2 linked regions of the Rhodopseudomonas boonkerdii genome follow. The protein of the gene in region 1 binds, or shares a complex with, the protein of each later gene. Links are inferred from orthologs where the notes say so. Each region holds a gene or a part of one and is shown in the gene's direction. Other genes may lie near its edges.

Region 1 (3,190 bases):
GTCTGCTTCTGGATAGCATCGGTGAAAACCGGCGCCGGTGAATAGGCGCCCATGCCGCCCGTATTCGGGCCCTTGTCGCCGTCGAAAGCACGCTTGTGATCCTGCGCCGCCACCAGCGGCAATGCGTTCTCGCCATCGCATAACACGAAGAACGAGGCTTCCTCGCCGACCAGGAATTCCTCCACAACGGCTTCGGCGCCGGCTGCGCCAAAACCGCCGCCGAGCATCATGTCGATGGCATTCTCGGCTTCCTGCAGCGTCATCGCGACGACGACGCCCTTGCCGGCGGCCAGCCCGTCTGCCTTGATAACGATCGGCGCGCCCCGGGCGCGGATATAGGCCTTGGCCTTGTCCACATCGCTGAAGCGTTCATAGGTGGCGGTCGGGATATTGTTGGCCTTGCAGATATCCTTGGTAAAGCCCTTCGAGCCTTCCAGGCGAGCCGCGGCCTTGCTCGGCCCGAACGCCTTGATGCCCGCCGCGGCGAGATCGTCCACGATGCCGGCCGCAAGCGGTGCCTCCGGGCCGACGACGACGAAATCGACCTTGTTGTCGCGGCAGAATTTGATCAAGGCAGGATGATCCGCAACATCCAGCGCGACGCACTCCGCTTCCCGCGCGATGCCGGCATTGCCCGGCGCGCACCATAGCTTCGTCAACAGCGGCGATGCGGCCAGTTTCCATGCCAGCGCGTGCTCGCGACCACCGGAACCGATGAGAAGAATGTTCATGGGAAGACTGCCTGGCTGGGGTTTTAGATGGTTTTGCCAGCGTTTAGCATGCTAATCCGCTGCCGCAACAGCTTGAGATCCCGATGCCCAAAGCCGCAGCCGCCCCGCTCACCAATTCTGCCGAATTCACCGTCTCGGAGCTCTCCCAGGCGCTGAAGCGGACGGTGGAGGACGCTTACGGAAACGTGCGTGTCCGCGGCGAGATCACCGGTTTTCGCGGGCCTCATTCCTCCGGCCACTGCTATTTCTCGCTCAAGGACGAGAGCGCGAAGATCGAGGCTGTGATCTGGAAGGGCGTGCATGGCCGGATGCGGTTTCGGCCGCAGGAAGGCCTCGAAGTCATCGCCACCGGCAAGCTGACAACTTATCCCGGCTCATCGAAATACCAGATCGTCATCGAGGCCCTGGAGCCCGCGGGTGTCGGCGCGCTGATGGCGCTGATGGAGGAGCGCAAGCGCAAGCTCGGCGCCGAGGGCCTGTTCGACGAAGCACGCAAGCAGCTTTTGCCGTGGCTGCCCGAAGTGATCGGCGTCGTCACCTCGCCGACCGGGGCCGTCATCCGCGATATCCTGCATCGGCTGAACGATCGCTTCCCCCGCCATGTGCTGGTGTGGCCGGTGCGCGTGCAGGGAGAGGGCTCGGCCGAACAGGTGGCGGCAGCGATCCACGGCTTCAACAAGCTGGAGGCTGGCGGCAAGATTCCGCGCCCCGACCTCCTCATCGTCGCCCGCGGCGGAGGTTCGCTGGAAGACCTGTGGTCGTTCAACGAAGAGGTCGTGGTGCGCGCCGCGGCCGAGAGCATGATTCCGCTGATATCGGCCGTCGGCCACGAGACCGACATCACGTTGATCGATTTCGCCTCCGACAGGCGCGCGCCGACACCGACGGCTGCAGCTGAGATGGCCGTGCCGGTGCGGGCGGAGCTCCTGGTGGAGATCGGCACCTTCGAACGCCGCATGATGCTGTGCTGGCAGCGTGCGCAGGAATCCCGCCGCAACGAGCTGCGTGCGGCCGCACGTGCCTTGCCCAACGCCGCCGATCTGCTTGCGATCCCGCGCCAGCGTCTCGACAGCGCCGGCGCCTCGCTGCCGCGCGCGCTCAGAGCCAATACCCATGCGCATCATCGCCGCTTCGTGCAGGCGGCATCCGGCCTGACGCTGCGCGTGTTGCGCGCGCAGATCGCCCATGCGACGCAGCGGCAGGCGGTGTGCGGCGAGCGCCTGAAGCTCTCGGCTCGCGCATTGCTGCGCCAGCGCCGCGACCGTTTCGCTAATCTCGAACTGCGCCTCAAAGCGTCGAAATCCGCCAATGAGCAGGCTCAGCGCAACGCGATCGCGAGAGATCGCGAACGCGCCCTACGCTTGAGCGAACGTGCCCGCCGCGCGCTGACGACGCTGCTGCAGCGTCACGCGGCGCGCGCCGAAGCCTCCAACAAACTGCTCGCTGCGCTCTCCTATCGCAGCGTCCTCGCCCGCGGCTTCGCGCTGGTGCGCGACGAGAACGGAACCGCCGTGCACGAAATGGCGGGTGTCAATGCCGGCGCACGATTGAACATTGAATTTGCCGATGGCCGCATCGATGTGACGGCCGACGGTGCAGCGCCGGCATCGCCGCGCGCAGAGAGATCAGCTGCCCCGAAACCTAAAACATCGAAGCGCACTGCCAAGATTGACCAGGGCGATCTGTTCTAGAGCAGCTTCTGCTTTGATGGCATCGTGTCCCGGACGCGCTTCTTTTGGCCTCTTGAACATGCGCATCCGCCAGGATGCCGACCGTTCATCTGACCGGACGCCACCGAAATACCGCTGGCACCGTTATTTCGATTCGTATCGCCTTTCATAACCTTTAGTTGATTTTCCATAGGTACTCATCTGCCCGTCCGTACTCAGAACGAGCACACATTTTCATGTTTAGGAATTTTCGATTTAACTTTAATTCCTACGTCAGGGATCGCCAGGGGAACGTCGCTGTTATCTTCGCGCTGGCCTCCGTACCGCTCCTATCGTTCATGGGCGGGGCCATCGATCACGGTCGCGCTGCAATGATCCGCTCCAAGCTGCAGGGCGCGCTCGATTCTGCCGCCATCGGTGCGATCGTTCAGAAATCGACAGCATTTGCCACAGCCGGCTCGATGTCCGCTGATGGCGACGTTCCCGGCGGCTCGACCACGGCGATCAACTATTTCTACGCCAATACCGCGAGCATGAGCGGCTACACGATCAATAGCGTAACTGCCAAAGTATCGAGAACCAATGGTATCGTGACGTCCAGCATGCAGTTTTCGGCTGACGTCCCGACAACGTTCACTTCCATCATCGGCTTTCCGAAACTGACCGTCACCGGCGTCGCGACCGCCACGGCCACGATGCCCCAATTCATCGACTTCTACCTTCTGCTCGACAATTCGCCGTCGATGGGTGTCGGAGCAACGCCCGCGGACGTCGCGATGATGGTCAACA
Region 2 (3,073 bases), 260 kb from region 1 along the record:
TCCGCGGATCAAGGCGGGCATGACGGTGCAGCAGGTGCGTGCCCTGTTGCCTCAGGTCCTCGCAGACGTACGCCTGTGGGTGAGCAAGGTAAATGAGTTGCCGGACTAGAAGGCTATCGGAACTCGTCCTGACGCGTTAGGTTGTCGCAACCGACATCTCCCGCACCGGGACCATTGCATGACGACGCTCCTTCTCTCGCATCCGGCCTCGCTCAATCACCTCACGCCACCCGGCCATCCCGAACGGCCGGACCGCATGCGCGCGGTTGCACAGGCGCTCGGCGATACCAGCTTCGATGCGCTGGTACGGGCGGACGCGCCTGAAGGCAGCCTCGATCACGTCAGCCTTTGCCACGACAATCACTATATCGATGAACTCAGGCACATCGCGCCAGCCAGCGGCCTGGTCTATATCGATGGTGACACATCGCTTTCGCCGGGCACCTGGGAGGCCGTGATGCGCGGGGTCGGCGGGGCCATTACGGCCACCGACGCTGTCATGAAGGGCGAGCACAGCAACGCCTTCGTTGCGACGCGTCCGCCCGGTCACCACGCCGAGAGCAACAAGGCGATGGGCTTCTGCTTTTTCGATCAGGCCGCCATCGCCGCGCGATATGCGCAGCGCACGTATGGCATCAGCCGTGCCGCAGTGGTCGATTTCGACGTGCATCACGGCAACGGCACACAAGAGATCTTTTGGGCCGACAAGAGCGTGATGTACTGCTCCACTCATCAGATGCCGCTCTTTCCCGGCACTGGCGCCACGCAGGAACGCGGCGAGCACGACACTGTCGTCAATGCTCCGCTGCGCGACGGCGACGGCAGCGCCAAATTCCGCGCGGCCTTCGATAACCTGATCCTGCCGCAGCTTCAGAAATTTTCTCCCGAATTGATCATCATCTCGGCCGGCTTCGATGCGCATCGCCGCGATCCGCTCGCTTCGCTCGAACTCGATGCGGCCGATTTCGGCTGGGTGACGCGCAAGCTACTTGATCTTGCCGATCAGACCGCCGGCGGCCGCATTGTCTCGGTGCTCGAGGGCGGCTACGATCTACAGGGTCTGCAGGAATCGGTTGCAGCGCATGTGACTGCACTGATGGGCAAGCCAACATCGGCATAGCGCGTGTGCAATGCAACCGGGTCGCCACATTGCGCCCGCAAACATCTCTATAGAATTGCGCGTCCCGAACGCACACGGAAGAGCGAATGGCCGAGAACATCCACGCCGACGTCAAGAAACTGACTTTCGAGACGGCGATCGAAGAGCTCGAATCGATCGTGCGCCGCCTGGAAGAAGGCAAGGTGCCACTCGAGGAATCGGTCGCGATCTATGAACGTGGCGAAGCTTTGAAACGCCGTTGCGACGAGTTACTGCGCCAGGCCGAAGCACGCGTTGACAAGATCACCACCAATGCGAACGGCCAGCCGGTCGGCATGGAGCCGCTGGACGTGGAATAGACGCGCCGCCGCCCAGCTGCCCGGATGAGTTCGTGCAACCTCCCACAACCCTCAGACGGCGTTATGCGTCGATTTTAGAGCTTGGCCTGTGGCGCACCCTGCTATAGTCCGCTGTCAGTTCGGGGAACCAGCGTGCGCGTCGAGCACCGTCATGTCATCTATGTGCAGGGATACGACCCGCGGGGCCTCGCGCAATATTACCGCATGTTCCGCACGGAACTGCGCAAGTTTGGCCGCCTGTATGGCCTGACGACCACGGTCGGGCGTCCGAAGGAACACGCGGGCGGCGAATTTGCTCACGAATCCGCCTCCTGGACCATCGAGACCGCCGGCGACGGCTGGCAGACAAGGACCAATTACGACTTCCTTCGCTGGGAAGACCTGATTCAGCGGGATCTCGCGGCGCCGATCTGGCGCACCATTGCCCACGGCATGCTGATCTATTGGGGGTTGGTGTTTTCCGGCACCATGGGCCGCTTCTGGCGTGCCCATTGGCGTTTTGCCACCTTCATCAGCTGGCCCCACTTTGTGCTGCTGAACGAGGCCATCTGGTCGGCTGCGGTCGCGTGGCTGGTGGCCTGGGCGCTCAAGATGCTCGGGATACACAGCTTTCTGGTCGGCTGCGCCGCCTTAGCCGTGTTTATCGCCGTGCTCGGCTCGCTGGTGAAATACACCGAAGAGCGCACCTATCTGCTCTATCTGATGGCCGACACCATTTTCACGTGGCAGTTCTCGCATGGCAACCGGCCCGAATGGGATGCGCGTATCGACCGGTTTGCCCAGCATCTGGTGAAAGTCGCGCAAAATTCCGATGCGCAGGAGATAGTACTGGTCGGCCATAGCTCCGGTTCGTTTCTCGGCTCGGAGATCCTCGCCCGCGCTTTGAAGCTTGATCCCGATCTTGGGCGCCACGGTCCGCGTATCGTGCTGCTGACGCTCGGCGGCAACATGCCGATCGTCGGCTTCCATAAGGGCGCGCGGGAATTTCGCGACAATCTGCGACGACTGGCTATAGAACCGTCGATTGACTGGATCGACTGCCAGTCACGCAAGGACGTGATGAATTTCTATCCTTTCGACCCGGTTGCCGGACACGGAATCCATGTCGGGCCCGAAAAGCGAAACCCGATCATAGTACCGGTGAGATTTCGCGAAATCGTACGCTCCGATCATTACCACCGGTTCCGCTGGAAGTTCTTCCGCGTTCATTTCCAGTTCGTAATGGCCAACGAACGGCCGCACCCCTACGATTTTTTTATGATCGTTTGCGGCCCGGTTCCTCTCCGTGAACGTATGGCTCAGCCTGCCGCAACCCTCGCATTGGTGAACGGCGACCTCACAACCCGCGAAAATGCATGGAAGGAGCTTGATTTGGGCCCAAGAAGTGCCATTTCGCCGTCGTCCAGCGATAGTCGACCGGCAGTCCGGCGGCTCGGCTAACCCAGCTACGCGAATGTGCAGCCGGAACCCGAAGGCCTCCATGGTTGGCTTTGGCTAAGGCTTTGGTGTAAAGGGACAAGGTTCATCTGCAGTGAACCAGGCGGCGACGCCGGTCGTTAACGGTGATAAGCGCTTCAACCATCTGACTAAAATGTTCGGATGAAGAAGCAATCAA

Evidence for each region.
Region 2: the proteins of xseA (region 1) and E0H22_RS07825 are in contact, whole or in part, in a cryo-EM structure (PDB 8TXR), measured with the Escherichia coli proteins. The link is inferred for Rhodopseudomonas boonkerdii from one-to-one orthologs.

What each region holds. Positions count from the first base shown.
Region 1 is NZ_CP036537.1:1,417,919-1,421,108, reverse strand. What follows is about bases 252-3,118. They hold xseA (exodeoxyribonuclease VII large subunit), read left to right. Parts: upstream 252-814; coding sequence 815-2,422; downstream 2,423-3,118. Other genes in these bases: E0H22_RS06590 (TadE/TadG family type IV pilus assembly protein), read left to right, coding at 2,638-3,118; purD (phosphoribosylamine--glycine ligase), read right to left, coding at 252-731. Also shown: more of purD, read right to left, coding at 1-251; more of E0H22_RS06590, read left to right, coding at 3,119-3,190. UniProt on the Escherichia coli protein: Bidirectionally degrades single-stranded DNA into large acid-insoluble oligonucleotides, which are then degraded further into small acid-soluble oligonucleotides.
Region 2 is NZ_CP036537.1:1,672,783-1,675,855, reverse strand. What follows is about bases 83-2,832. They hold E0H22_RS07825 (exodeoxyribonuclease VII small subunit), read left to right. Parts: upstream 83-1,206; coding sequence 1,207-1,458; downstream 1,459-2,832. Other genes in these bases: E0H22_RS07820 (SGNH/GDSL hydrolase family protein), read left to right, coding at 1,591-2,832; E0H22_RS07830 (histone deacetylase family protein), read left to right, coding at 179-1,120; E0H22_RS07835 (DUF2927 domain-containing protein), read left to right, coding at 83-109. Outside these bases: more of E0H22_RS07835, read left to right, coding at 1-82; more of E0H22_RS07820, read left to right, coding at 2,833-2,898. UniProt on the Escherichia coli protein: Bidirectionally degrades single-stranded DNA into large acid-insoluble oligonucleotides, which are then degraded further into small acid-soluble oligonucleotides.